Regions from separate parts of the Streptomyces sp. NBC_01294 genome, predicted to be linked through region 1. Evidence: riboswitches for the same ligand, from Rfam matches in the RefSeq annotation. Region 1 holds a riboswitch; the other holds the start of a gene.
What was found. Region 1 has a riboswitch for ZMP and ZTP ahead of OG534_RS06070 (bifunctional 5,10-methylenetetrahydrofolate dehydrogenase/5,10-methenyltetrahydrofolate cyclohydrolase). Riboswitches for the same ligand answer to the same signal wherever they lie in the genome.
Positions count from the first base shown of each region.

Region 2: linked by a shared signal. The riboswitch ahead of glyA (serine hydroxymethyltransferase) and the one ahead of OG534_RS06070 (bifunctional 5,10-methylenetetrahydrofolate dehydrogenase/5,10-methenyltetrahydrofolate cyclohydrolase) in region 1 are both predicted to bind ZMP and ZTP.

Region 1 is NZ_CP108423.1:1,300,709-1,310,740, reverse strand. It holds gene OG534_RS06100 (amino acid permease) at 1-934, shown strand, start outside; gene OG534_RS06095 (SRPBCC family protein) at 977-1,417, shown strand; gene OG534_RS06090 (ATP-binding protein) at 1,509-2,570, shown strand; gene OG534_RS06085 (vWA domain-containing protein) at 2,632-4,455, shown strand; gene OG534_RS06080 (RNA polymerase sigma factor) at 4,460-6,046, opposite strand; gene OG534_RS06075 (methyltransferase domain-containing protein) at 6,261-7,022, opposite strand; ZMP/ZTP riboswitch at 7,080-7,181, shown strand; gene OG534_RS06070 (bifunctional 5,10-methylenetetrahydrofolate dehydrogenase/5,10-methenyltetrahydrofolate cyclohydrolase) at 7,248-8,093, shown strand; gene OG534_RS06065 (MAB_1171c family putative transporter) at 8,159-9,388, opposite strand; gene OG534_RS06060 (NAD(P)/FAD-dependent oxidoreductase) at 9,385-10,032, opposite strand, start outside.
Region 2 is NZ_CP108423.1:3,156,640-3,176,101, reverse strand. It holds gene sucD (succinate--CoA ligase subunit alpha) at 1-544, shown strand, start outside; gene OG534_RS14105 (helix-turn-helix domain-containing protein) at 630-1,901, opposite strand; gene OG534_RS14100 (cell division protein PerM) at 2,021-3,682, shown strand; gene OG534_RS14095 (hypothetical protein) at 3,878-4,471, opposite strand; gene purN (phosphoribosylglycinamide formyltransferase) at 4,715-5,338, shown strand; gene purH (bifunctional phosphoribosylaminoimidazolecarboxamide formyltransferase/IMP cyclohydrolase) at 5,335-6,939, shown strand; gene OG534_RS14080 (hypothetical protein) at 7,018-7,683, opposite strand; gene OG534_RS14075 (bifunctional methylenetetrahydrofolate dehydrogenase/methenyltetrahydrofolate cyclohydrolase) at 7,929-8,789, shown strand; gene OG534_RS14070 (DUF3017 domain-containing protein) at 8,779-9,300, shown strand; gene OG534_RS14065 (malate dehydrogenase) at 9,661-10,650, shown strand; gene OG534_RS14060 (carboxymuconolactone decarboxylase family protein) at 10,741-11,262, opposite strand; gene pdxR (MocR-like pyridoxine biosynthesis transcription factor PdxR) at 11,310-12,704, shown strand; gene OG534_RS14050 (hypothetical protein) at 12,761-13,642, opposite strand; gene OG534_RS14045 (hypothetical protein) at 13,758-14,060, shown strand; gene OG534_RS14040 (glutathionylspermidine synthase family protein) at 14,068-15,270, shown strand; gene rocD (ornithine--oxo-acid transaminase) at 15,289-16,491, opposite strand; ZMP/ZTP riboswitch at 16,611-16,701, shown strand; gene glyA (serine hydroxymethyltransferase) at 16,736-18,004, shown strand; gene trpS (tryptophan--tRNA ligase) at 18,292-19,305, shown strand; gene OG534_RS14020 (2'-5' RNA ligase family protein) at 19,403-19,462, shown strand, end outside.

The DNA.
Region 1 (10,032 bases):
CCCGGCGCTCGCCAACCTGGCCGGCACCCGCTGCGTCGGCGCCGTCCAGCTGGTCTCCACCGTGCTGAAATTCGCCCCGCTGCTGCTCGTGGCCGTGGGCGGGCTCTTCTTCTTCGACCCGGCCAACCTCGGCCCCTTCCAGGCCACCGACCAGAGCGCGGTCGGCGCCGTCTCCGCGTCCGCCGCGATCCTGCTCTTCAGCTACCTCGGCGTCGAGTCCGCCGCCGTCAGCGCGGGCGAGGTCCGCGACCCGGCCCGCAACGTCGGCCGGGCCACGATCCTGGGCACCGCGGGCGCGGCCACCGTGTACCTGCTCGGCACCCTCGCCGTCTTCGGCCTGGTCGCACACGAGAAGCTGATCTCCTCCGAGGCCCCCTTCACCGACGCCGTCAACGCGATGTTCGGCGGGACGTGGGGCGGCACGCTCGTCGCCTGCGCCGCCGTGATCTCGATGGCCGGCGCGCTCAACGGCTGGACCCTGCTCAGCGCGCAGACCCCGTACGCCGCCGCCAAGGACGGGCTCTTCCCCCGGGTCTTCGAGACCAGGAGGCGCGGCGTCCCGGTGGTCGGTGTCCTCGTCACGGTCGCCCTCGCCTCGGCGCTGACCGTCTACAACCACACCGCCGGCTCGCAGCGCGTCTTCGAGGTCCTGGTCCTCGTCACCACCTTCACGGCGACCGTCCCCTACCTGCTCTCCACCGCCGCGCAGATCTACTTCCTCGCCTCGGGCCGGTCCGACCGGGTCCGGCCCGGCCGCCTGGTCCGCGACGCCGCCCTGGCCTGCCTGGCCTTCGGCTTCTCGATGTGGCTGGTCGCCGGCTCCGGCTACGCGGCCGTCTACCAGGGCGTGCTGTTCCTCTTCGCGGGCGTCCTCGTGTACGCCGTGATGGCCGCGAAGAAGCAGCGCGCCGCCGCCCCGCCTGCGGCGCGGTAGCTTGGAACCAGAGGACAGTCAGGGGGGCTCCGAGGAGTCGCCATGTCCGCGATCAGGAAGAGCATCGACATCGACCGCACGCCGGAGGACGTCTACTCGTACCTCACGGACCTCACGCACCTGCCGGAGTGGCAGGACAGCGCCGTGGCCGCCGTCCCGATGGGCGAGCTCCCCCTCCACGTCGGTTCGCAGGTCGTCGTCACCCGCCGGATCGGCAGGCGGAGCATTCCCACGAAGATGGAGTACACGGAACTCGACCCGCCGCGGAGCTGGCACCTCCACGGAATCGAGGGGCCGGTCCGGCCGGACGTGCGGGGCACCATCGAACCCCTCGACGGCGGAGCCCGCTCCCGCCTCACCCTGGCCGTCGACTTCGAGGGCCACGGGATGGGCCGCGCCCTCGTCCCGGTCGTGGTCAAGCCCATGGTCCGCAAGGAGATGCCGCGGAGCGAGGAGAAGCTCAAGCACCTGCTCGAAGCGTGAGCGCCTCCCGTAAAACCGGATGCCTCCGGGTGCGTGGTGCGGCCACACTGGCCGCACCACGCACCCGACACCCCTGAGGACATCCGCGCTCGTGCAGGCAGCCGTCACCGTCACCCCCGCCCAGATCCCCGAACTGCTCCTCGGCCTCGCCACTGTGCGGCCCGTGTTCCTCTGGGGGGCGCCCGGCATCGGGAAGTCCTCGCTCGTGCGGAAGTTCGCCGACTCGCTGGGCCTGGAGTGCGTCAGCCTGCTCGGTACGCAGCTCGCCCCCGAGGACCTGATCGGCATACCGCAGATCCGGGACGGCCGCTCCGTCTTCTGCCCGCCGGAGGCCATCGCCCGCGACGAGCCGTACTGCCTCTTCCTCGACGAGCTCAACGCCGCGAGCCCGGACGTCCAGAAGGCCTTCTACTCGCTGATCCTCGACCGCCGGATCGGCTCCTACGAGCTCCCCGCGGGCTCCATCGTCATCGGCGCCGGCAACCGCGCCACCGACAACGCGCTGGCCCGGCCCATCGCCTCCGCGCTGGTCAACCGCCTCACGCACGTCCACCTCCAGGCGTCCGCACGGGACTGGCTGGTCTGGGCCGGCGAGCACGGCATCCACCCCTGGGTCACCGACCACCTCACCGACCGCCCCGACCACCTGTGGTCGCAGCCTCCCAAGACCGAGGAGCCCTTCTCCACCCCGCGCTCCTGGCACATGCTCTCCGACGCCCTGCACTCCTTCGGCGCGGAGCTGGACGAGCAGACCCTGAAGGTGATCGCGCACGGCACCCTCACCCCCGCGCACGCCGTCTCCTTCTGCGGCTACGCCAAGATCGTCCGCCACAGCTTCGGCATCGAGGCGATCATGAAGGGCGACGCCTCCTGGCCCACCCGCCCCGCCGACCGCGATCTGCTCTACTACCTCGCCGAGGCCTTCCGGGGCCGCCTGGTCAAGGAGCTGCCCGCGCGGCGCGAACACGTCTCGCCCGCCCTGCAGCAGACCGCCTACCGCGCCAAGGCGCTGCTGGTCCAGCTCGCCGAGATCTCCGTGGAGGTGGCGCAGACCGTCATCGCCGACGACGCCGACGGCCTGCCCGTGCTGCCCTCCTGGTTCCTCGTGGAGGCCGCCCGGGACATGCCGCGCCTGGTCGAGGCCCGCCGATGACCGGGCCCCGCCCGGGCGCGGGCGCGCGGACCGCCCCGGCCCGCCGAACGGGGGCCGGCGCATGAGCCGGACCGGCCCGCGCGGCAAGAACGGCAAGGAGGCCAAGGCCGACCCGGCCACCCGGGCCTTCACCGAAGGCCTGACCCTGGTCAAGCGGAATCCGGCCCTCGGCGCGGTCGACGCGAAGATCTGCCGCCAGGCCAAGTGCTCGGACAACCCGGCCGGGGGACTGGCCGTCGTGACCTCCAACGGCATGATCCACGTCCACCCCACACGGCGCGCCGAACCCGCGGAATGGGCCTGGACGATCGCCCACGCCCTGCTCCACCTCGGCTTCGGCCACGTACCCGCCGCCGCCGACCGCCGCCGCCCCCAGCCCGACCGCTTCGACGTCGCCGCCCGCTGCGCCGTCGTCAACCGCTTCCTGCTGACCTTCCCCGTCGGCCGGGCCCCGGACCACCTGCCCGCCGCGTACCCCGGCGGCGACGAGGAGCTGCTCGCCGCCCGCTGGCGCCGCGACGGCATCCCGGCCGCCTACGAGCACTGCGGCACCGCCGGGGACCACCCCGACCAGGTCCTGGCGTCCTGGAACGCCTGGCAGAACGCGCCGGTCCCCGACTGGCAGACCGCCTTCGCGCACGCCCTGACCCGCAGCGTCTCCGCCTCCATGGAGGTGGCCGGCGGGCGGCGCGACCGGGTCACGGGGGAACGCGTGGCGCAGCGCCCCTGGGACCGGGCGCTGAACTGGTTCGTCTCCTCCTACCCGCTCCTCGGAGGGCTCGCGGCCGGTCTGACCGTCGTCGCCGACGCCGAGCTCGCCCGCTCCCAGGGCATCGCCGTCGCCGCCGTCAGCGCCACCGCGGGGGAGATCTACGTCAACCCGCTGCGCACCTTCGAGGACGAGGAATGGCGGTTCATCCTGGCCCACGAGATGCTGCACGCCGCCCTGCGCCACGGCGGGCGCCGCGGCGCCCGGGACCCGTACCTGCACAACGTGGCCGCCGACTACGTGGTCAACGGCTGGCTCGTGGAGATGGGCGTCGGCGAGATGCCGGCCGGGCTGCTGTACGACCCGGCGCTGAAGGACCTGTCCGTGGAGGAGGTCTACGACCGCATCACCACCGACGCGCGCAGGATGCGACGCCTCGCCACCCTGCGCGGCAAGGGCCTCGGGGACATCCTGGGCGAGCCGCTGCCCCACGCGGGCAGCCTCCCGTACACGGATCTGGACGAGTTCTACCGGCGCGGCCTGGTCCAGGGCTTCGACCTGCACGCGGCGGGGGAGCGCGGCCTGCTGCCCGCCGGCCTGATCCAGGAGATCCGGGCCCTGGCGCACCCGCCCGTGCCCTGGGACGCCCGGCTGGCCCGCTGGTTCGACGAGTACGTCCCGCGGCCCGTGGCCGTACGGTCCTACGCGCGCCCGGCCCGCCGCCAGGCCTCCACCCCGGACATCCCGCGGGCGGGCCGCCACTTCCCGCCCGAGGAGATCGCCCGCTGCACCTTCGGCGTGGTGCTCGACACCTCGGGATCGATGAGCGCCGCCCTGCTCGGCAAGGCGCTGGGCGCGATCGCCTCGTACGCGGAAGCCCGCGACGTACCGGCGGCACGTGTCGTCTTCTGCGACGCGGCGCCGTACGACGCGGGCTATCTGCCCCCGACCGAGATCGCGGGCCGGGTACGGGTGCGGGGGCGCGGCGGGACCGTGCTGCAGCCGGGCATCGACCTGCTGCAGCGGGCGGAGGACTTCCCGCCCGGGGCCCCGGTGCTGGTGATCACGGACGGGTGGTGCGACACCCTGCGGATCCGGCGCGAACACGCCTATCTGGTTCCGCAGGGTGCCTCCCTGCCGTTCACCCCCAAGGGGCCCGTCTTCCGACTGGCCTGAGGGCTTAGTCGAGGTAGTCGCGCAGCACCTGCGAACGCGACGGGTGGCGCAGCTTCGACATGGTCTTCGACTCGATCTGGCGGATGCGCTCACGGGTGACCCCGTACACGCGGCCGATCTCGTCCAGGGTCTTCGGCTGGCCGTCGTTGAGGCCGTAGCGCATGGAGACCACGCCCGCCTCGCGCTCCGAGAGCGTGCCCAGGATCGACTGGAGCTGCTCCTGGAGGAAGGTGAAGGACACCGCGTCCGCGGGCACGACCGCCTCGGAGTCCTCGATGAGGTCACCGAACTCGCTGTCGCCCTCCTCACCCAGGGGGGTGTGCAGGGAGATCGGCTCGCGGCCGTACTTCTGGACCTCGATGACCTTCTCGGGGGTCATGTCGAGTTCCTTGCCCAGCTCCTCCGGAGTGGGCTCCCGGCCGAGGTCCTGCAGCATCTGGCGCTGCACACGGGCGAGCTTGTTGATGATCTCGACCATGTGGACGGGGATGCGGATGGTGCGCGACTGGTCGGCCATGGCACGCGTGATCGCCTGCCGGATCCACCAGGTCGCATACGTGGAGAACTTGAAGCCCTTGGTGTAGTCGAACTTCTCCACGGCGCGGATCAGGCCGACGTTGCCCTCCTGGATCAGGTCCAGGAAGAGCATGCCGCGGCCGGTGTAGCGCTTGGCGAGGGAGACCACGAGACGGAGGTTGGCCTCCAGCAGGTGGTTCTTCGCCCGGCGGCCGTCCTCGACGAGGATCTCCAGCTCGCGCTTGAACGCGGGCTTGTGGTCCTCCTCCTCTTCGAGCTTGTACTCGGAGAACAGGCCCGCCTCGATGCGCTTGGCGAGCTCCACCTCCTGCTCGGCGTTGAGGAGCGGCACCTTGCCGATGAGCTTGAGGTAGTCCTTGACGGGGTCGGCGGTGGCGCCGGCCACCATGACCGTCTGCGCCGGGGCGTCGTCCTCGTCGTCGTCGGACAGGACGAAGCCCTGGGTGCCGCCGGCCTTGGGGGTCTCTTCCTCGGCCTCGTCGGCGAGGTCCTCGGCTGCCCAGTCCTCGCCCTCGGCCGCGGGGGTCTCGCCCTCGTCGGCGTCCTTGGCGCTGGTCTTCTTCGCCGCGGCGGTCTTCTTCACGGCGGTCTTCTTGGCGGCGGCCTTCTTGACCGTGCGCTTCTTCGGCTCGGCGGCGGCCTCGGCCGACGCCTCGTCCGCGGTCGCGGCGGCCGGCGATGCGGATATCGCCGAAGCGGTGGTGGCCGCGGCCGTGGCCGAGGTCTTGCGCGCGCCGATGGGGCGGGGCGCGGCGGGGGCCTTCTTGGCGACGGTGCGGGCCGGGGCGGCGGCAGCCTTGCGGGGCTTCTTGGCGGCAGCCTTGGTGGCGGGGGCCGCGCTGACGTGAAGGGCGACACCCTCCTCGTCCAGGACCTGGTTCAGGCTGCGCAGGACCCGCTTCCACTGGTCCACCGGGATGCGGCCGGCCTCGAAGGCCTGGCGCACGTCGTCACCGTTGATGTGACCCTGCTCGCGGCCGCGCTCGACGAGCGCGACCAGGGCCTCGGATTCGGCGATCTCCGGAGGGAACGTACGGGACGGGCTGAGCGACACAAGGAGCCTCTCGTTGCGAACAGATATGGGGTGGGCGGGACATCATCGCGCGAACTCGGGAAACAGACCCGAGGGGGGTCTGTATTCCGGGCCGCGCGAGGACACCTGTCGGTTCATCGCATGCCCGAGTCGATTCGTTACGCGCTGAATTGAGTGACCTGCGCCACGCTGTGGCCACGCAACCCGATCCGGGGTGGATCCGTCCGCCCTCCCTTCAGCCCGTTTTGCGGGCTTCGACGAGGAAGCGGGCGGTGTGCGCGACGAACGGACCTTCGCGTTCGATCTGTTCGTGCAGCTCGCGCAGCCGGTCCCGGTACTGCCCGACCGTGAAGCCGGGCACCATCCAGATCACCTTCCGTAGAAAGTAGATCACGGCTCCGATGTCGTGGAACTCCGTGCGCAGTCGTTCGGAGCGCAGATCGAGGACTTCGAGGCCGGCCTTCGTGGCGTCGGTCACCGCGTCGTCGGGGTGCCGGCCGCGCCGGACCTCCTCCGGCTGCGGGCCGAGGAAGTACTCGACGAGCTCGAAGACGCTCGCCGGACCGACCTGCTGCGACAGGTAGGTGCCGCCCGGTGTCAGCACCCGCGCGATCTCCTCCCACCAGATGGTCACCGGGTGCCGGCTGGTCACCAGCTCGAAGGCCTCGTCGCCGAAGGGCAGCGGCGGCTCGTCGGAGTCCGCGACCACCACCGCGCCCAGCGGATGGAGCAGCCGGGTCGCCTTCGCGATGTTCGGGGGCCAGGACTCGGTGGCCACCGTCAGCGGCGGCAGCGGCCCGGCCCCGGCGAGGACCTCGCCGCCGCCGGTCTGGATGTCCAGTACCGACCGGACCCGGGCCAGGTGCTCGCCCAGCAGCCGCTGGTAGCCCCAGGAGGGACGCTGCTCGGTGGCCCTGCCGTCGAGCCACGAGAAGTCCCAGCCGTCGACGGAGACGGACTCGGCCTCCGCGACAAGATGGTCGAAAGTACGCGTCATGTACCGATCGTCCCAGGTCGGGCACCGTTCATCCAGTGGATAAGTCGACTACAGTGGTCGGCGGGCCGTGACTGGCGTTCGGGTGGATCACCACCGGGGAGCGGCCCGGCGTACCACGGACCTCCGGTACGTCGTCTGCCGCGCGCCTGGGCGAACCGCGATCCGCAGCGACGTTCAGGAGACCCCGTGACGACTGCCCAGACTGCCACCGCCAGTGCCCAGCTGATGGACGGCACCGCCCTCGCCCGCCGCATCTCGGAGCAGACCGCCGCCTACGCGGCGAAGATCACCGAGCGCACCGGCACCGCGCCCTGTCTCGCGACCGTGCTGGTCGGTGAGGACCCCGCCTCCGTCACCTACGTGCGGATGAAGCAGAACCGCTGCGCCAAGGCCGGGATCACCTCGCGCCACGTGGAGCTGCCGGCCGCGACCACCACGGAGGAGCTGGTGGCCACCCTCACCGCGCTCTCCGAGGACCCCGAGATCAGCGGCATCCTGCTCCAGCACCCCGTCCCGCACCACATCGACGAGCGCGCCGCCTTCGAGGCCATCGCCCCCGGCAAGGACGTCGACGGGGTCACCATGCACTCCTTCGCCGCCATGGGCTTCGGGCTGCCGGGCTTCGTCTCCTGCACCCCGGGCGGCATCATGCGGCTGCTCGCCGCGTACGACGTGGACCTGACCGGCAAGCACGCCGTCGTGGTCGGTCGCAGCGCGATCCTGGGCAAGCCGGCCGGCATGCTGCTGCTGGAGCAGAACGCCACCGTCACCTACTGTCACTCCCGCACCGTGGACCTCCCCTCGATCGTGCGCCAGGCGGACGTGCTGGTCGCCGCGGTCGGCAAGGCCGAATTCATCCGGGGCGAGGACATCAAGCCGGGCGCGGTGGTCCTGGACGCCGGGTACAACGAGGGCAACGTCGGCGACGTCCACTTCGAGTCGGCCGCCGCCCGGGCCTCGCTGATCACGCCGGTGCCGGGCGGAGTCGGCCCGATGACCATCGCCGTCCTGCTGGAGCAGACCGTGCAGGCGGCCGCCGCGCAGGCCGGGCTGGACCTCGCGGAACTCTGACCCGGGCCGCGCCCGGGCGCGTACGGCGAACGCCCCGGGCCCCCACGGGCCCGGGGCGTCGCGTTTCAGGCCTTGGTGGTCCCGGAGGCTCCAGGGGCCCCGGAGGCCCCAGAGGCCCCGGCGGCAGCGGCGGAGCGGGCCGCAGCGGCTGAGCGGGCGGCGGCGACGATGGGGGAGCTGCGGAATTCGCGGGCCAGGGCGGTCAGCGGCTGGCTGGACAGGCGCGGCGGCTCGGGGTCCCGGAGCGGTCCGCCGTCGGCGGCGGTGCGGCGCCCGCACGCGGCGGCGAGCATGGCGGCGTCGGCCACGGCCGCGGCCCGGGCCTCGCTCATGCCCTGCCCGCGCGCGGCCTCGTACGCCGCACCGCGCACGGCGGGGTCGAACCAGCGGGCCAGCGCCAGGATCCCGTCGTCGATGACCGACTCGCGGTGGATCAGCCGGATCCCGACGGGTGACCACCAGGTGAGCGGGACCGTCCGCACGCTGGACGCGGCGAAGCCGCGCAGGGCCTTCCACAACGGGTGCAGCCGCCGGTACTGGCTGAAGTCCCGCCAGGTCGCCGACCCGCCGACCAGCGGCACGATGAACCCGGTCGCCACCATCAGGGCCGCCCCCGAGGCCAGCGGCGGCGCCGTGTCCGTGGACAGGGCGTCCCAGTCGCGGCCGCTCCACCGGGCTCCCAGGGCGGTCCACTTGGCGACGAGGTAGCCGAGGTCCAGCAGCCCGCCGAGCATGATCAGCGCCAGCCCGGTCCGCAGCGGCCGCAGGCAGGGGTCGGTGCGCCGCAGCCACCGCGCGGTCAGCACGGTCAGTGCGGAGCTGCCCACGGTGTGCGCCAGCAGGTAGCAGACGACCATCTCCCGGATCCACGGCGTGTCCGCGTAGTACGTGTCCAGGTCGCGCAGGCGTTCCACCGGAGCGTCCCCGATCACGAACAGGACGACGATCGCCGCCGCGACGGCGCCGAACCCGGCCACCGTCAGCAGCGTGGCCCGGCGCACCGCGGCCGGCGGGCCGCCGCCCCACTGCAGGACGAGGACGACGCAGGCTCCGGAGAACGCGGTGATCAGGCCGAACACCAGCGGCGCCGAGAAGTTCGGCACACCGGTGAGGCGGTTGACCGCCGCGATCGTGGGGGGCGCCGCCAGGATCAGTACGAGGCAGCCCACGACCAGCAGCGCGCACACGGCCCGCATCAGGGGCTGGTCCCAGCCCCGGCGCAGGGTCGGCGCCTTGACCAGCAGGATCAGGATCAGCAGGCCCCCCGGCACGTAGAGGATGAGGCCGTCTGTCACCGGGCCCGGCCGACGGGGTCGGCCGGATCGGACCGCTGGTCGTCGAGCCCGGCGACCGTGCGCTCGGCGGCCGTGAGCGGCGGCGCCTTCAGCGCGCCCCGCTCCGACGCGCGCACGACGCGCCAGACCACCGACGGCCGCAGCCAGTGCGTGGGCGCACTGCTCATGGTGATGACCTGGAGGAAGGCGGCGGTGAGCGCCTCCCGGGTCGTCGCGCCCGTCATCAGCCGGCTGACGTAGGAGTTGAGCAGCCCGGCTCCGGCCCGCGGCTTCATGCCGGTGGCGCCCGGGTAGAGGATGTCCTGCGAGGTGGCGAGGTCCCAGGCGGTCGCCACCTGCGGGGCGATCGCGCGCTGCGCCTCCCGCCCGAAGGCGGGGTGGGCCAGTCCCTTGGCGCGGAGCAGGGCGCGTACGGCCAGCAGCCCCTGCGCGGCGACCGTCATGCCCTGTCCGTACAGCGGGTTGAAGGTGGCGACCGAGTCGCCGACGGCGAAGAAGCCGTCGGGCAGGTCGACCTTCTCGAAGTAGATCCGGCGGTTGGCGGTGCCCTGGGTGACGGCGACGTCCGTGAGGGGTTTGCGGCCCTCCAGGAGCTCGCCGACGATCGGGTCCCGGATGCCCTTGGCGAAGGGGATGAACGCGTC
Region 2 (19,462 bases), 1.9 Mb from region 1:
GACCGCCAAGGGCAACAAGACCCGGATCATCGGCCCGAACTGCCCGGGTCTGATCACCCCCGGCCAGTCCAACGCCGGCATCATCCCGGGCGACATCACCAAGCCCGGCAAGATCGGTCTCGTGTCCAAGTCGGGCACGCTGACCTACCAGATGATGTACGAGCTGCGCGACATCGGCTTCACCTCCGCCGTCGGCATCGGTGGCGACCCGGTCATCGGCACCACGCACATCGACGCCCTGGAGGCCTTCGAGGCCGACCCGGAGACCGAGCTCATCGTCATGATCGGCGAGATCGGCGGCGACGCCGAGGAGCGTGCGGCGGACTTCATCGCGAAGAACGTCACCAAGCCGGTCGTCGGCTACGTCGCGGGCTTCACCGCCCCCGAGGGCAAGACCATGGGCCACGCGGGTGCCATCGTCTCCGGTTCCTCCGGTACCGCTCAGGCGAAGAAGGAGGCCCTCGAGGCCGCCGGCGTGAAGGTCGGCAAGACGCCGACCGAGACCGCGAAGCTGGCGCGCGAGATCCTGAACGCCGCTCAGTAAGCAGTCGCCGTACGGATGTCCGTACGCGTGCACGGATGTACGGGCGTGGCCCGCACCCCTCGGGGGGTGCGGGCCACGCCCGTTCTCATTCGGCCTTCGGGCTGATCCTGGCGGGCCCGGCGTCCGGGTCGGCCAGCAGTTTGTCGCGGAGCTGCCGGCTCCGGTCGGTGGGCTGTTGGGGGCCGCTCAGAGGGGGCACGCCGGAGACGCTCTGCCCGGGCGCCTCCACGGGCTCGTACTGCCGGGGCGCGGTCGCGGCCGTGTAGGCGGTCGAGGCGGCGATCACCGCGGTCAGCCCGAGGGTCGCGCGGGTCAGCAGCCGGGTGCGCCACTCGCCGCCGCCGCGGACGGCCGCCGCCGGACGCGGGTCGAGCGCGACGGCCGGCCGCAGTGCGGCCAGCAGTGCGCGCAGCACCGCGGACTGGTTCTCGGGCGGTACGTCGGCCAGTTCGGGGACCCGGTCGGCGAGGTCGCTGTGCGCGTGCAGGAGGCGGAGGCCGGCGGTGGGGGTGCTGGCCTCGGTCTCGGCCGCGGTGTCGGGGAGGTCGAGGCCGACGCCGTCGTAGAGCAGGACGGTACGGCGGTGGGCGGCGGGCAGCGCGAGCAGGGCGTCGAGCAGGATCCGGTCGGCGGGCTCGGCGGGGGGCCGGTCGGCGTGGCGGTGGGCGCGCCGGAACCGGTGCCAGGGGGAGAGGGCGTACTCGTACGCGGCCGCGCGCACCCAGCCCACCGGGTCCGGGTCGGAGGCCACCTCGGGCCAGCGGCCCCAGGCCTGGGTGAACGCCCGCTCCACGGCCTCCAGGGCCAGGTTCCGGCGGCCGGTGAGCAGGTAGGTCTGCCGGGCGAGGTCGGTGGCGGCGTGGGCGTAGAGGGCGTCGAAGGACTCGGCGGGGCCCCCTGCCAGCGCCTCTGCGGGTGCCTCTGCGGGTGCCCCTGCCGACGCCCCTGCCGGTGCCTCTGCCGGTGCCTCTGCGGGGGGCTCGGCGGCGGGCTCGGCGGTGGTTCCGGTTCCGGTCCCGGCCGCCGGTGCCGCGGACGCCTCCGGGGTCCCCGTACCGCAGCCTTCGGCTCCGGCCGTGACCGCCACGAGCACCGGGGCGCCTGCGGCGACCGCTACCGGGTCCGCTGCCTCGGCCTCCGCCTCGAGGGCGTCCGGCAGGGCCGGGAGGCCGGCCAGGAACTTCGTGTACGCCTCGCGCTTGCGGCCGCGCGGAGCCGTGCGGCCAGATTCCCAGGACCGGACCGTGTTCGCGGTGACGCCCACCGCCGCCGCGACCTCATCGTGCGTCAGCTCCGCTGCTTCGCGCAGTCTGCGGCGCTCGTTCGGGGCGGGCAGGCCTTCGACGCTTCGTGTCATGCCACACTCCCCGCGACCCGACAGTCCTGGGCGAAAAAGTACATAAACGTATATTGGGCGACACCACGGACATTCGCCTGTTACCCGCCCATAGCGCGTGTCGTTGGCACCATGGCGGGGTGACCCAAGTGACCGAACGCGGGACCTCGTTGCCGGCGGCCCCGCGAACCGGCGTGCGCCGCCGTTCGCCGGCCGCCGCCGCATGCGTGGTGGGCGGCGCCGTGGCGGCCGGACTCGGGCTCGGCTTCCTCGCCGTGCTCGTCATCGTGCTGTGGATCAGCTCCCCCTACCCCGACAGCGGCCCCGGCGGGGCGCTCCACCTCGCCGCCGGGCTGTGGCTGCTCGCCCACGGGACGGAGCTGGTGCGGTACGAGACCCTGTCCGGCGTCCCCGCACCCGTTGGTGTGACGCCCCTGCTCCTGATTGCGCTGCCCGTGCTGCTCGTGCGGCGGGCCGCGCGGCTGGGGGGCGCCTCCGAGGAGGACGAGGGGGTGCTGCCGGCCGGCGCCGTGTTCTCCGCCGTGCTGTGCGGATACCTCGCCGTCGGGGCCCTCGCCACGGTGTACGCCGCGGGCGGGCCCATGCCGGCCGACCCGATCAGCGCGGCCTGGCACATCCCGCTGGTCGCCGTGCTCGCTGCCGCCGGCGGGGTGTGGGAGGCCAGGGGGCGTCCGCTCGGACCGCTGCCGTCCTGGCTGCCGGGGGGCGTGCGCAGGGCGGTCGCGCGCCCTCGGTACGCGCTGGCGCTGCGAGCCGGGGCGGGCGGGGCCCTGGTGCTCCTCGGCGGTGGCGCGCTGCTCGTCGGCGCGTCGCTGGCGTGGCACGGTGCGGAGGCCCAGGCCTCGTTCCTGTCGCTGACCGGGGTGTGGTCGGGCCGGTTCGCGGTCCTGCTGCTCGCGCTCACGCTGATCCCCAACGCCATGGTCTGGGGGGCGGCCTACGCCCTCGGACCCGGCTTCGCCGTCGGCGCCGACGTGACGGCCACCCCGCTCGGCTTCGCGGGCGCGCCCGGACTGCCCCGCTTCCCGCTGCTGGCGGCGCTCCCGCCCGAGGGGGCCGGGACCCCGCTGACCTGGGCGGTCGCCGGCGTGCCGGTGGTCGCCGGGCTGGCGGTGGGCTGGTTCGCGGTACGCCGGGCGCGCGAGGTGTCGTACGGGGAGACCGCGCTCACGGCGGCCCTGGGCGCGCTGGTGTGCGGCGTGGCGATGACCGGGCTGGCGGCGGCCTCCGCGGGGCCGCTGGGCTCGCGGAGGCTGGCGGAGTTCGGGCCGGTGTGGTGGCAGACCGGAGCGGCGGCCTTCGCGTGGACGCTGGCGCTGGCCGTGCCGGTCGCGGTGGCGGTGCATGCGTGGCGCTACCGGCCGGCGAAGGGGCCGGCCGCCCCGGCCGGCCTGGGTGTGGACGATCCGGTGGACGACGGCTGGCACGACAGTGGGGTGCGGGAGGTTCGGTGGGCGGCGATGCGGAGGGTGGCGGGCACGCTGATCCCGGATATTTCGGGGGCGGAGCGGGTGGCGGTGCCTGAGCTGGTGCCTGAGCTGGTGCCTGAGCCGGTGCCTGAGCCGGTGCCTGAGCGGGGGCCGGAGGTGGTGGCGGAGCCGGTGCCGGAGTCGGTGGCGGAGGCTCCGGCCGGGCGGGGGCATCGGCCTGTGACCGTCGTGTCGGGGCTCGGGCTGGATCTGCGGCCGATCCTGATCTCGGCGAAGGCGGCCGAGGCGCCGGCGTTGGCTCCGCCCGTGGTCGGGGCGCGGGTGTTGGCCCGGCGGAGGCCGCCCGTCTAGGCCGTGTGCGTCTGCGGGCGCGGCTCCGCTGCCGGGGCTCCGCCCCGGACCCCGCGCCTCAATCGCCGGCGGGGCTGAAAGAGCGGGGCTCCGCCCCGGACCCCGCGCCTCAAACGCCGGCGGGGCTGAAGGATCGGGGCTCCGCCCCGGACCCCGCGCCTCAAACGCCGGCGGGGCTGGATGTGCCTGGCCGGGCTACTGGCGGACCTTCAGGATGTCGCCTACGAAGTTGTTCGGGAGGAGGGTGTTGCACTGGAGTTCCGCCGACTGCGTGAGGGCGTCGTCGCGGCAGACGTAGAAGTCCTTGTAGGCGAGCTGCAGGGCGTACGAGCTCATCGCGAGCAGGATCGCCAGCGAGGCCGTGACCAGGCCGCTCACCGCCGCCGTGCGCTGGGGGCGGGCCGCGGGGCCCAGGGCCGCCAGACCGCCCGGGGCGGCCGGAGCGTCCGGGGTGGTCGAGGCGGCCGCCGTGGCCGGCTTGCCGCGCAGGGCGCTGATTCCCCAGTACAGGGCGAGCGCCCCGAGCAGCAGGCCGACCGACGGGATCCCGAAGATCCCGAAGAAGAAGCCCCACATGCCGGCCAGCAGCGCGTAGCGGGCGCGGCGCTGGATCGGGTCCGTCGGGTCCCAGCGCGTGGGCCCCCGCCGGCCGTCCCCGTCCTTCGGGCCGTCCTCTTTACCGCCGTCACCACCGCTGCGCGGCTGCCACGGCTGGTCGGGCCGGCCTTCCGGGGGAGCCGCGAAGGGGTTGTCGTCGGTGGGGGAGTCGGGCTGACGGCGGTCCGGCATCGGGTGTGTTTCTTCCCCTGTGTCATGGACGTCCGAGGACGTCGTGGCGAGGTGAGGCCAGTTTGCGGCTTGTACGCCAGACGCTACCGCCCGCCCGTCCCCCCGTCCCTCGGGGGCCGTCCGGTGTGCCGGTATCGTTGCAGGCGGTCGGTGGCTTCGTAGGGTTCCCCGTATATCGGTACCCCGAAGTTTTGTATGACCACACAAAGACGAACACCGCAAATCCGCGAGAAAGGGCCTCCCATGGCCGCCTCCCGCCTGGTCGTGCTGGTCTCCGGTTCCGGCACCAACCTCCAGGCCCTGCTCGATGCCATCGACGCCCACCCCGGCGGATCCGAGGGCTTCGGCGCCGAAGTCGTCGCCGTGGGGGCCGACCGAGAGAACATCGCCGGCCTGGAGCGGGCGGAGAAGGCCGGGATCCCCACCTTCGTCTGCCCGGTCAAGGGCTACGGGAGCCGCGCGGAGTGGGACACGGCGCTCACCGAGGCGACCGATGCCCACGCGCCGGACCTCGTCGTGTCCGCCGGATTCATGAAGATCGTGGGCAAGGCGTTCATCGACCGTTTCGGCGGCCGGTTCATCAACACCCATCCCGCCCTCCTCCCCGCCTTCCCGGGCGCGCACGGCGTACGGGACGCGCTCGCCTACGGCGCGAAGGTCACCGGCTGCACGGTCCACTTCGTGGACAGCGGCGTGGACACCGGTCCGATCATCGCCCAGGGTGTGGTCGAGGTCAGGGACGAGGACGACGAAGCCGCTCTCCATGAGCGCATCAAGGAAGTCGAGCGCCAGCTGCTCGTCGATGTCGTGGGGCGCCTGGCCCGGCACGGCTACCGCATTGAGGGACGAAAGGTAACAATCCAGTGACCGCCGCAGACATCGCAGCGAGCAACGACCCGACCACGAACCAGCGGCCGATCCGGCGTGCGCTCATCAGCGTCTACGACAAGACGGGACTGGAAGAGCTGGCCCGCGGCCTGCACGAGGCGGGCGTCGCGCTCGTCTCCACCGGCTCCACCGCCTCGAAGATCGCCGCTGCCGGGGTGCCCGTCACCAAGGTCGAGGAGCTGACCGGCTTCCCCGAGTGCCTGGACGGCCGGGTCAAGACCCTGCACCCGCGCGTGCACGCCGGCATCCTCGCCGACCTGCGCCTGGAGGACCACCGCAACCAGCTCGCCGAGCTGGGCGTCGAGCCCTTCGACCTCGTGGTCGTCAACCTGTACCCCTTCCTGGCCACCGTCCAGTCGGGTGCCACCCCCGACGAGTGCGTCGAGCAGATCGACATCGGCGGTCCGTCGATGGTCCGCGCCGCCGCCAAGAACCACCCGTCGGTCGCCGTCGTCACCAGCCCCGGGCGCTACGCCGACGTCCTCGCCGCGGTTCAGGGCGGCGGCTTCGACCTCACCGCCCGCAAGCGGCTGGCGGCCGAGGCCTTCCAGCACACCGCCGCCTACGACGTGGCCGTCGCCTCCTGGTTCACGAACGCGTACGCCCCGGAAGCGCCCGAAGGCACCGAGGGCGCGCTGCCCGAGTTCCTCGCCGGCGCGTGGGAGCGCAAGTCCACCCTCCGCTACGGCGAGAACCCGCACCAGGCCGCCGCCCTCTACACGGACGGGCAGCCCGGAGGGATCGCCAACGCCGAGCAGCTGCACGGCAAGGAGATGTCCTTCAACAACTACGTGGACACCGAGGCCGCGCGCCGCGCCGCCTACGACCACGAAGAGCCCTGCGTCGCGATCATCAAGCACGCCAACCCGTGCGGCATCGCCGTCGGCGCGGACGTCGCCGCCGCGCACCGCAAGGCGCACGCCTGCGACCCGCTGTCGGCCTTCGGCGGCGTCATCGCCGTCAACCGCCCGGTGACCGTCGAGCTCGCCGAGCAGGTCGCGGAGATCTTCACCGAGGTCATCGCCGCCCCCGCCTACGAGGACGGCGCGGTCGAGATCCTGGCCAAGAAGAAGAACATCCGGGTCCTGAAGGTGGACGGCACCCCGCACCAGCCGGGTGACCTCAAGCCCGTCAGCGGCGGTGCGCTGCTCCAGCAGAGCGACCTCTTCCAGGCCGCGGGCGACGACCCGGCCAACTGGACCCTCGCCACCGGCGACGCCCTGTCCGAGGCCGAGCTCGCCGAGCTCGCCTTCGCGTGGAAGGCCTGCCGGGCCGTCAAGTCCAACGCGATCCTGCTCGCCAAGGACGGCGCCTCGGTCGGCGTCGGCATGGGGCAGGTCAACCGCGTCGACTCGGCGAAGCTCGCCGTCGAGCGGGCGGGCGCCGAGCGCGCGCAGGGCGCGTACGCCGCGTCCGACGCCTTCTTCCCCTTCCCGGACGGGCTGGAGATCCTGACGGCCGCCGGCATCAAGGCCGTGGTCCAGCCGGGCGGTTCGGTCCGCGACGAGCAGGTCGTCGAGGCCGCGCAGAAGGCCGGCGTGACGATGTACTTCACCGGGACCCGGCACTTCTTCCACTGAGTCCGGCTCCCCCCGACACGGCGAAGGCCGCGACCCGCACTGCGGGTCGCGGCCTTCGCCGTGTGCCTACGGACGGGTTCAGTACTGGGGGCGCCGGAAGTAGTCGCCGGCCTTGGCGAGGCCCACGATGATCCAGACGCCGAGTCCGACCATGACCACGTTGAGCAGCAGGGAGACGAAGACGCCGCCGACCGCCGTCTGCGAGCTGGCACCCAGCGCGACCAGGTTGACGAGCAGGCCCAGGCCGCTGAAGAGGGCGAGCAGCGAGCCGTAGACAATGCCGGAGGCGCGGACGCCGCCGCGGCCCTTGCCGAGCTTGGCGCCCGTAAGGATGGCCCACAGGGCGAAGGCCAGGGACACGGCGGTGATGACGAAGAGGAAGGCGCCCCCGAGTGCGAGTGCGTCGTCCGCCTCGCTGCTGCCGTACGAGTCGCTGGACTCCGAGAACGCGGCGGCGAACAGCGCGCCGCCGACGAGTACGAGGACCGCGCCCACGACCTGCAGGCCGCCCAGGATGAAGAGGATGACGCGGGCCGCCTTCACACCGCCCGGCATCTCCATCTGCGCGCCCGGGTACCCGCCCGGTCCGCCCGGGTACGCCGGCGGGGTCTGCTGCGGGTAGGCGTAGCCGCCCTGCGGCGGGACGCCCTGGGGTGCCTGCTGCGGGTAGCCGTAGCCGGGCTGGCCCTGCGGGGCCTGGGGCGGCTGCTGTCCGTACGGATTGTGCGGTTCGCCGAAACTCATCTTGGGGTGTTCCTCCGTGGAAGTGCGGGGACGCACGGCATGAGCGCGGAGGAATCCTGCACGGTGCGGTCCGCCCCCCGGCACTGCCCGCGGCACTCAGTCCTTTCATCGTGGTCCGGCGGGCACGGGATTGTCCAGCCGGTTGCCGCTACGGCCGGTCACTTGTTGTGCAAGTGCAATGAACCCTGTACACCTGTGAGCGCCTTGACTGGAACAGGGGCCACCTCATCCGGGAGAATGGGGGCATGACCGCCCAGATTCTCGATGGCAAGGCCACCGCAGCCGCGATCAAGTCCGAACTGACCGTCCGCGTGGCGGCCCTGAAGGCCCGGGGCATCACGCCCGGCCTCGGCACCCTGCTGGTCGGTGACGATCCGGGCAGCCGGTGGTACGTCAACGGCAAGCACAAGGACTGCGCCGAGGTCGGCATCGCCTCCATCCAGCGCGAACTGCCCGCGACGGCCTCCCAGGAGGACATCGAGGCGGTCGTCCGCGAACTCAACGCCAACCCGGAGTGCACGGGCTACATCGTCCAACTCCCGCTCCCCAAGGGCATCGACACCAACCGCGTCCTGGAGCTGATGGACCCGCTCAAGGACGCCGACGGCCTGCACCCCATGTCGCTGGGCCGGCTGGTGCTGAACGAGCCGGGCCCGCTGCCCTGCACCCCGTACGGGATCGTCGAGCTGCTGCGCCACCACGGCGTGGGGCTCAACGGCGCGCACGTCGTCGTCCTCGGCCGCGGGATCACCGTCGGGCGCTCCATCGGCCTGCTGCTGACCCGGAAGTCCGAGAACGCCACGGTGACGCTCTGCCACACCGGTACGCGCGACCTCTCCGGGCTGCTGCGCCAGGCCGACATCATCGTCGCGGCGGCGGGCGTCCCGCACCTGGTCAAGCCGGAGGACGTGAAGCGCGGCGCGGCCGTGCTCGACGTGGGCGTCAGCCGCGACGAGAGCGGGAAGATCGTCGGCGACGTGCACCCCGGTGTCGCCGAGGTGGCCGACTGGATCTCCCCGAACCCGGGTGGGGTCGGCCCGATGACCCGGGCACAGCTGCTCGTCAACGTCGTCGAGGCGGCGGAACGGACCACCAGTGAAGGCTGAACCGGACGCCGAGCACGCGGCCGACAACGGCGGGACCAAGGCGAACGGCACACCCGTCACGCCGCCCGGTCTGCCCGTCACGCCCGCGGTGCCCCTCGCGCCCGGCGCGGCCGGGTCCGAGGCGTCCAGGTCGCGCCGCTTCCCGCCCGTCACCCGGGACACCGCCCGCCCCGAGGGCAGCGGCCGGGCCGTCCCGGGGGCCGTGTCGACATCCGCCCGCCAGTGGCCGATGCTCAGCGTGCTCACCGCGACCGCGGTCGGGCTGCTGGTCACGGCCCTGGGGCAGCCCAGGGTCGGCTGCCTGATCATCGGCGTCGCCCTGATCGCCGCGTCGGTACTGCGGCGCGTGCTGCCCTCGGTGGGCATGCTCGCGGTGCGCTCCCGCTTCACAGACATGATCACGTACGGGCTGCTGGGCGTGGCGATCACGCTGCTGGCGCTGGTCATGGAGCCCGGCCCGTGGCTGGAGATCCCGTTCATGGAGAGCGCGGTCCGCTTCACCGTGCGGTGAGGACCGCAGGGGTCGCCGTGATGGCCGGCCGGGTCTCCGTGCCCGCCCGGACCGGCACGGCCAATGTCCGCCCCGGGCCCGGGGCGCGCGCGGCGCACGCGGCGCACGTGTACGTCACGGCGGTCGAGGGCCACCGAACGGGCCGGCTCCTCCTCGTCGAATTGAGGTCCCTGGAACCGGCCTTGCCCTGGAACGACGGGGTCCGTGTGCCATGCACCACAGGGACCCGGGGATTAGCCCGCCCCAGGGTCGGATAGCCTGACCGCGGATGTCTCTTCACGTCAAGATTTACTGGGGAGCGGCGTCCTCCAGCACATGGGGCAGGGACGCCCCACCGCCAGCTGTCTAACGGAGAAGGCCATGACCCGCACTCCCGTGAATGTCACCGTCACCGGCGCCGCCGGCCAGATCGGCTACGCGCTGCTCTTCCGCATCGCCTCCGGTCACCTGCTCGGCGCGGACGTGCCGGTCAAGCTCCGACTTCTGGAGATCCCCCAGGGCATGAAGGCCGCTGAGGGCACCGCCATGGAGCTCGACGACTGCGCCTTCCCGCTGCTCGCCGGCATCGACATCTTCGACGACCCGAACCAGGGCTTCGACGGTGCGAACGTCGCGCTGCTCGTGGGCGCCCGCCCGCGCACCAAGGGCATGGAGCGCGGCGACCTGCTCGCCGCCAACGGCGGCATCTTCAAGCCGCAGGGCCAGGCCATCAACGCGCACGCCGCGGACGACATCAAGGTCCTCGTCGTCGGCAACCCGGCCAACACCAACGCGCTCATCGCGCAGGCCGCCGCCCCGGACGTACCGGCCGAGCGCTTCACCGCGATGACCCGTCTGGACCACAACCGCGCGATCTCGCAGCTGGCCGCCAAGACCGGTGCCGCCGTCTCCGACATCAAGCGCCTGACGATCTGGGGCAACCACTCGGCGACCCAGTACCCGGACATCTTCCACGCGGAGATCGCCGGCAAGAACGCCGCCGAGGTCGTCAACGACGAGCTGTGGCTGGCCGACACCTTCATCCCGACCGTCGCCAAGCGCGGCGCCGCGATCATCGAGGCCCGTGGCGCGTCCTCGGCCGCCTCGGCCGCCAACGCCGCCATCGACCACGTGCACACGTGGGTCAACGGCACCGCCGAGGGCGACTGGACCTCGATGGGTATCCCGTCGGACGGCTCCTACGGCGTCCCGGCCGGCCTCATCTCGTCCTTCCCGGTCACCTGCAAGGACGGCAAGTACGAGATCGTCCAGGGCCTGGACGTCAACGCGTTCTCCCGCACCCGCATCGACGCCTCCGTCCAGGAGCTGGCGGAGGAGCGCGACGCGGTCCGTGAGCTCGGCCTGATCTGATCCGACGCGATCTGATCTGATCTGATCCGCTTTCCCCGAAGGCCTCGGCGCAGTGCGCGCCGGGGCCTTTCGGCATGATCGATGCCCTGGTCAGGCCTTGTTGTACATGCCGGGGGTGTAGTGGCCCGGCACCATGCGGGTGGCGACGCCGATGCGGTTCCAGACGTTGATCGTCGCGATGACGGCGAGGAGCTGGGCCAGCTCGCGCTCCTCGAAGTGCTTCGAGACCTTCTCGAACACCTCGTCGGGCACGAAACCGTCGGTCAGAACGGTGACGGCCTCGGTGAACTCGATCGCGGCGAGCTCCTTCTCGGTGTAGAAGTGCCGCGACTCCTCCCAGGCGCCCAGCTGCACGATCCGCTCGACGCTCTCACCGGCGGCGATCGCGTCCTTGGTGTGCATGTCGATGCAGAAGGCGCAGTGGTTGACCTGCGAGGCGCGGATCTTGACGAGCTCGACGAGGGAGGGCTCCAGACCCTTCTTGGCGGCGATCTCCAGGGCCAGGATGGCCTTGTAGGCCACGGGGGCGAGCTTCGCCATGTTCATGCGCGGGGCGTGCTCGGGGGCGTGTGCGTGCGAGTGGGGCTGCTGGTTCTCAGTGGTGGTCGTCATGTGTTCCAGCGTAGGAGGCAGGCGGCCCAGCGGTATGGTCCATATTCATGACGGATTCCTGGGCCACTTTCGGAGCGGACCTGCATCTGGACCTCTCCGCCGGGCGCGGGCTGCGGGCCGGGCTCACGGAGGCGCTGCGCGAGGCCGCGCGCAGCGGGCGGCTGGCGGCCGGGACCCGGCTGCCGTCCTCCCGCACCCTCGCCGCCGACCTGGGCATCGCGCGGAACACGGTCGCCGAGGCGTACGCCGAGCTCGTCGCCGAGGGCTGGCTCACGGCCCGCCAGGGCTCTGGCACGCGGGTCGCCGAACGGGCGCGCCTGCGCCGGCCCGCGGCGGCCGCCCGCATACGGCGCCCCGAGCGCGCGGGGCCCGCGTACAGCCTGCTGCCCGGCTCCCCGGACCTGGGCGGCTTCCCGCGCGCGGCCTGGCTGACGGCGGCCCGGCGGGCGCTGACCGACGCCCCGAACGAGGCCTTCGGGTACGGGATCGACCTGCGCGGCCGCGTCGAGCTGCGGCAGGCCCTGGCCGGCTACCTGGCGCGGGCGCGCGGGGTGTACGCGGACCCGGAGCGGATCGTGCTGTGCGCCGGCTTCCTGCACGGGCTGACGCTGCTGGCGGGGGTGCTGCGGGCGCGGCGGGTGCGGGAGGTGGCCGTGGAGGGGTACGGCCTCGACTTCCACCGGAACCTGCTGGTGCGGGCCGGGCTGCGGACGCGGCCGTTGGGCGTGGACGGGGAGGGGGCCCGTACGGGACAGCTGACCGCGGCGCAGGGCGCGGTGCTGCTGACCCCGGCGCACCAGTTCCCGACGGGCGCCGCCCTGACCCCGGCCCGGCGGGCGGCCGTGGTCGACTGGGCGCGGACCACGGACGGGCTGATCCTGGAGGACGACTACGACGGGGAGTTCCGCTACGACCGTCAGCCGGTGGGTGCGCTGCAGGGGCTGGACCCGGACCGGGTGGTGTACCTCGGCACGGCCAGCAAGTCGCTGGCGCCGGGGCTGCGGATGGGCTGGATGGTGGTGCCGCCGGGGCTGCTGGACGAGGTCCTGGCGGTCAAGGGCCCCAGCGACTGGGCCTCCAGCGCGCTGGAGCAGCTCACGCTGGCGGAGTTCATCACCTCCGGGGCGTACGACCGCCACGTGCGGGGGATGCGGCTGCGGTACCGGCGGCGGCGGGACGAGCTGGTGGCGGCGGTGGGCGACCGGGTCGCCGTCTCGGGGATCGCGGCGGGACTGCACGCGGTGCTGGACCTTCCCGAGGGGACGGAGCGCTCGGTGGTCCAGTCCGCGGCCTGGCAGGACCTCGCCCTGCACGGGCTGACCCGCTTCCGGCATCCGCAGGCCGAGCTGCCGCCGCGTGATGCGCTGGTCGTCGGCTACGGCACGCCGACGGACAGTGCGTGGGGCCCGGCCTTGGCGGCCCTGTCGGCGGCGCTCCCGTGAGGCGGGGTCTCCGGGCGCGGCCCCTCGTGCCGGGGATCCGCGCCGTACCCCGCGCCTCAATCGCCGGCGGGGCTGGGTTCGTGCGGCGGGGCTGGGGGTTCGTGCGGCGGGGCTGGGGGTTCGTGTAGTGGGGGTGGGGGTTCGCCGAAGCGGGCCAGGGCCAGGGAGCCGGCGAGGGCCACCGCGAAGCCGAGGACCGCCAGCCAGGCCAGGCCCTCACGGGTGCGGTCGCCGAGCCAGACCACGCCCACCACCGCCGGGCCGATCGTCTCGCCGAGCACCATGCCCGCCGTCGCCGCCGTCACCGAGCCGCGCGCCAGCGCCGAGGTGAGCAGCAGGAAGCCCGCGCCACCGCCCAGCAGGAGGGCGTACAGCGCGGGGTTGCGCAGGTCCCAGGGGGAGTCGATGAGCCGCACCGAGACCTCCACCACCCCGAAGCCCGTCCCGGAGGCCAGGCCCAGGACCAGCGCCCGCGGCCCGTCCGGGAGCCGGCCCGCCACCGCGCCGACCACCAGGACCAGCCCCGCCACCGCCAGCAGCCCCAGCTTCAGCGCGAGCGACCCGGTCCCCGTGCCCTCCTCCCCGGCGGCCAGCCCCAGCATCAGCAGCCCCGCGCACACCACCCACACCGCGGCCCACTCCGTCCGCGACAACCGCACCCGCAGCAGCCGCGCCGCGACCACCGCCGTCACCGCCAGGCTGGCGGCGAGCGCGGCCCCCACCGCGTAGATCGGGATGTGGCGCAGCGCGATGATCTGGAGCACGAAGCCGGCCCCGTCCAGGCCGAGCCCCAGCAGGTACCGCCACTGCCGCACGGCCCGCAGGAACAGCGCCGCGTCCACCCCGGACCCCGTGCCCGGCTCCGCCGCCCGCGCCGCGACCGCCTGCAGAACGGACGCCGTACCGAAACAGACCGCCGCACCGAGCGCACAAATCATCCCAATAACCACGAACTGACTCTAGGTCACGGATCTCACGGCGGCCGGATTCCATCGGCCGGGGCCCCCGCTCTACTCTGTCGGCAGTACGCCAGGCCCCAGGGGGAGCACACACATGGACAGCAGCAGCACCAATCAGCGCCGCATGCGCTCCGGCGCGGTCGCCCTCGGCGGGATGGGCCTGCTCGCGGCCACCCTCGTGGCCTGCGGCAGCAGCGACGAACCGGACCGGCGTTGCGCGTCCCGTTCCACGCTGGACCACTTGAACAGCAAGGAATGCAAGACCGGCGGCACCGGCGCCTACTACTACGGCGGCGCCGTCAAGGCGGGCAAGGTCTCCGGCGGCAGCTTCGACAAGTCCGCCGTGACCCGCGGCGGCCTCGGCGGCCACAGCAGCTCCGGCTCCAGCGGCGGCTGATCACCCCATGCAGCGGCACACCATCGAGCCCCGCCCCGACTGGCAGAAGACCGTCGAGGAACAGGGCCTGATCTATCCCCTCACCCGCTACCCCGACGACTCCCTGCGCCCCTACTGGGACGAGAGCGCGTACTACTCCTTCTCGCTCCCCGAGGTCGAGGCGCTGGAGAACGTCGTCGAGGAACTGCACGCCATGTGCCTGGCCGCGGCCGCGCACATCGTCGAGCACGACCGCTTCGCCGACCTCGGCATCACCGACCCCAAGCTCGCCGCGCTGATCGCCGAGTCCTGGCGCCGCCGCGCCGAACAGCCCTCCCTCTACGGCCGTTTCGACCTGCGCTACGACGGCACCGGCAGCCCGGCCAAGATGCTGGAGTACAACGCCGACACGCCCACCTCCCTCGTGGAGGCGGCCAGCCCGCAGTGGTTCTGGATGGAGGAGCGGTTCCCCGGCGCCGACCAGTGGAACTCCCTCCACGAGCGCCTCGTCGACGCCTGGCGCCGGCAGGCCGAGCTGCTGCCGCCCGGCCCGCTGCACTTCGCGCACTCCGAGACCGACGAGCTCGGCGAGGACCTGATGACGGTCGCCTACCTCCAGGAGACCGCCGAGCAGGCCGGCCTGGACACCCAGGCCCTGTCCGTCGAGCAGATCGGCTGGGACAGCCTCTCCGGCCGCTTCGTGGACGAGAAGCTCCGCTTCATCCGCAGCTGCTTCAAGCTCTACCCGTGGGAGTGGCTGGCCACGGACGAGTTCGGCCCGCAGGTCCTCGGCACCTACGACCACGGCGGCGGCTCCGGCACCACCTGCTGGATCGAGCCGCTGTGGAAGATGCTGCTGTCCAACAAGGCGCTGCTCGCGATCCTGTGGGAGCTCTTCCCGGAGCACCCGAACCTGCTGCCCGCCTACCTCGACGGCCCGCGCGAGCTGGCGGAGCCCGGCTCCGGCGGCTTCGTGTCCAAGCCGCTCCTCGGCCGTGAGGGCGCGGGGGTCACCCTGCACGAAACGGGCGGGGACGGCGAGCCGTTCGTACCGGAGGAGGGGGAGCGGTACTGCTTCCAGGGCCTGGCCCCGCTGCCCGACTTCGACGGCAACCGGGTGGTGCTCGGCGCATGGGTCGTCGAGGACGAGGCGGCGGGGCTCGGCATCCGCGAATCGGCGGGGCCGGTCACGGACGAGTACGCCCGCTTCCTGCCCCACGTCATCCTGTAGCCGCGGACGGTACCGGGGCTACGCGCCCAGCACCGACCTGAGCTGGTCCAGCCCCCAGTCCAGGTCCTCCTTGCTGATGACCAGCGGCGGGGCGAGCCGGATCGTCGACCCGTGGGTGTCCTTCACCAGGACCCCCAGCTCCATCAGCTTCTCGGAGATCTCCCGGCCCGTTCCGTGGGACGGTTCGATGTCGACGCCGGCCCACAGCCCGCGCCCCCGTACGGCGGTCACGGCGCCGCCGACGAGCAGGCCCAGCTCGCGGTGCAGGTGGTCGCCCAGTTCGGTGGCCCGCTGCTGGAACTCCCCGGTCCGGAGCATCGCGACGACCTCCAGGCCGACCGCGCAGGCGAGGGGGTTCCCGCCGAAAGTGGAGCCGTGCTGGCCGGGCTTGAACACGCCGAGCACGTCCCGGTCGGCGACCACGGCCGACACCGGCACCACGCCGCCGCCGAGCGCCTTGCCGAGGATGTAGACGTCCGGGACAACCCCCTCGTGCTCGCACGCGAAGGTCCTGCCGGTCCGCCCCAGCCCCGACTGGATCTCGTCCGCCATGAAGAGGACGTTCCGCTCGCGCGTCAGCTCCCGTACGCCGCTCAGGTATCCGGCGGGCGGCACCAGCACCCCCGCCTCGCCCTGGATCGGCTCCAGCAGCACGGCCACGGTGTTCTCGGTGACGGCGTGGGCCAGCGCGGTGAGGTCCCCGTACGGAACGATCTCGAAGCCCGGCGTGTACGGACCGAAGTGGTCGCGGGCGTCGTGGTCCGTCGAGAAGGAGACGATGGTCGTGGTCCGCCCGTGGAAGTTGTCCGCGGCGACCACGATCTTGGCGTGCCCGTCCGGGACGCCCTTGACCTCGTAGCCCCATTTGCGGGCGGTCTTCACCGCCGTCTCCACGGCCTCCGCGCCCGTGTTCATCGGCAGCACCATCTCCTTGCCGCACAGCGCGGCGAGTTCGGCGCAGAAATCGGCGAAGCGGTCGTGGTAAAAGGCGCGCGAGGTGAGGGTGACCCGTTCCAGCTGGGCCCGCGCGGCGTCGATCAGGCGGCGGTTGCCGTGCCCGAAGTTGAGGGCCGAGTACCCGGCGAGCATGTCGAGGTATCTGCGGCCCTCCACATCGGTCATCCACGCGCCGTCCGCGGAGGCGACGACCACGGGCAGCGGATGGTAGGTGTGTGCGCTGTGCGCGTCGGCGGTGCGGATGGCGTCAGTGGTAGTCGACACGGGGTCTCCGATCGTCCGTCTTGCCGGGTGAAGCGGTGACGAGGGTGGCGTCACCTTCTTATCGTCGCTCGTATCGCGGACGCAGAAACCTTCCGCGCGGCGCGCCCGCTAAGGTGGTCGGTACGCACGGCGACTGGCGTACGGAGAACCAACTCCGGGGGAGTCGTGCGCGCTCGACCGCACACAGGGCCGCTCGCCTGGGCCTCGCGGGGTACCGATCACATCGACCCCGGAGGAGCCCGCCATGTCCGCGCGCCGCCATCCCGCCCTTTCCGCGACCGATCCCGAACTGGCGTCCTTCGTCGCGGCGGAGGAAGTGCTCCAGGCACAGACCCTGCGCCTGATCCCCAGTGAGAACTACGTGTCCGCGGCCGTCCTCGAAGCCTCCGGCACCGTGCTGCAGAACAAGTACAGCGAGGGCTACCCCGGCCGCCGCTACTACGAGGGCCAGCAGAACATCGACCGCGTCGAGGCGCTGGCGATCGAGCGGGCGAAGGGCCTGTTCGGCGTCGACCACGCCAACGTCCAGCCGTACTCCGGCTCCCCGGCCAACCTGGCCGTGTACCTGGCCTTCGCGAAGCCGGGCGACACGGTGATGGGCATGGCCCTGCCGATGGGCGGGCACCTGACGCACGGCTGGGGCGTCTCGGCGACGGGCTCGTGGTTCCGCGGCGTGCAGTACGGCGTCAGCGCGGAGACGGGGCTCATCGACTACGACGCGGTGCGCGAGCTGGCCCTCGCCGAGCGGCCCAAGCTGATCTTCTGCGGCGGCACGGCCCTGCCGAGGACCATCGACTTCGCCGCCTTCGCGGAGATCGCGCGGGAGGCCGGCTCGATCCTGGTCGCGGACGTGGCCCACATCGCGGGCCTGATCGCGGGCGGCGCGCACCCGTCCCCGGCGGGCCACGTGGACGTCATCTCCACCACGACGCACAAGACCCTGCGCGGTCCGCGCGGCGCGATGCTGATGTGCCGGGAGGAGCACGCGAAGGCGATCGACAAGGCGGTCTTCCCGGGCCTCCAGGGCGGCCCGCACAACCAGACGACGGCCGGCATCGCGGTGGCGCTGCACGAGGCCGCGCAGCCGTCCTTCGTCACGTACGCCCACGCGGTCGTCGCCAACGCGAAGGCGCTGGCGGCGGCGCTGCTGGAGCGTGGCTTCGACCTGGTCTCGGGCGGTACGGACAACCACCTGATCCTGATGGACCTGACGGGCAAGGACGTGCCGGGCAAGGTCGCGGCGAAGGCGCTGGACCGGGCCGGGATCGTCGTGAACTACAACACGGTCCCGTTCGACCCGCGCAAGCCGTTCGATCCCTCGGGGGTGCGGATCGGTACGCCGTCGCTGACGTCGCGGGGCCTGGGGGTGGAGCACATGCCCGTCGTGGCGGCCTGGATCTCGCGCGCGGTCGACGCCGCGGCCAAGGGGGACGAGCAGGCCCTCGCCGTGGTCCGCGCGGAGGTCGCGGACCTCATGGCAGCCTTCCCGGCCCCGGGCCTCCCCCTGTCCTGACCCGCGGCACCGCTGCCGGGGCGCCGCCCCGGACCCCGCGCCTCAAACGCCGGCGGGGTTGGATCCTCCAGCCCGCCCGGCGTTTGAGGGCGGACCCGCGCCGGTGGCGGCCGCGAAGGCCCCGCGCAGCGGTTCACCCGGGGAAAGCGGTCGCTCGGCCGGGGCGGGATCCGGCCGCGCCGCTACCGCCCGGTACCCCGGCGCGGCACGGCCCGCACCCCCGCGACCCGGAAGGTTCCGGCCAGCGGAGGGCCCGAGCCCGCCCCCGCACCTGAGAGAATGAAGCCATGGCTTCTGATCGTCCTCGCGCGCTCTCCGGCATCCAGCCCACCTCCGGTTCGTTCCACCTCGGGAACTACCTCGGAGCCATTCGCCAGTACGTCGCCCTCCAGGAGACGCACGACGCGTTCTACATGGTCGTCGACCTGCACGCGATCACCATTCCGCAGGATCCGAAGGATCTGCGCGCGAACACCCGCCTCTCCGCCGCACAGCTGCTCGCCGCCGGCCTGGACCCCGAGCGCTGCACGCTCTTCATCCAGAGCCACGTGCCGGAGCACGCGCAGCTCGGCTGGGTCATGAACTGCATCACCGGTTTCGGCGAGGCCAGCCGGATGACCCAGTTCAAGGACAAGTCCGCCAAGGGCGGCGTGAACAACGCCACCGTCGGCCTGTTCACGTACCCGATCCTCCAGGTCGCCGACATCCTGCTCTACCAGGCGAACGCCGTCCCCGTCGGCGAGGACCAGCGCCAGCACATCGAGCTGACCCGCGACCTGGCCGAGCGCTTCAACCAGCGCTACGGCCAGACCTTCACCCTCCCCGCCGCGCACATCGTCAAGGAGGTCGCGAAGATCTACGACCTCCAGGACCCGGCGATCAAGATGTCGAAGTCCGCGTCGTCGCCCAAGGGCCTGATCAACCTCCTCGACGAGCCCAAGGTCACCGAGAAGAAGATCAAGAGCGCGGTCACCGACACCGAGGCCGAGGTCCGCTTCGACACCGAGAAGAAGCCCGGCGTCAGCAACCTGCTCACGATCTACTCCACCCTCACGGGCGAGACGATCGCCGAGCTGGAGACGAAGTACGAGGGCAAGGGCTACGGCGCGCTGAAGACCGACCTGGCCGGTGTGATGGTCGATTTCGTCACACCCTTCAAGCAGCGCACCCAGGAGTACCTGGACGACCCCGAGACGCTGGATTCCCTCCTGGCCAAGGGCGCGGAGAAGGCCCGCGCGGTCGCCGCCGAGACCCTCGCGCAGGCGTACGACCGGCTCGGTCTGGTGCCCGCCAAGCACTGACGAACGCAACTACGGACAGAGGGCTCTGGCACGAAAGGGGGTGCTGCCGCCACACTGGGGCGGCAGCAGTCCACATCGACAAGCGGAGGAGAGATACGTGGGGACCGTAACGCTCGGCGTTTCGATCGCGGTCCCGGAGCCGTACGGCAGCCAGCTC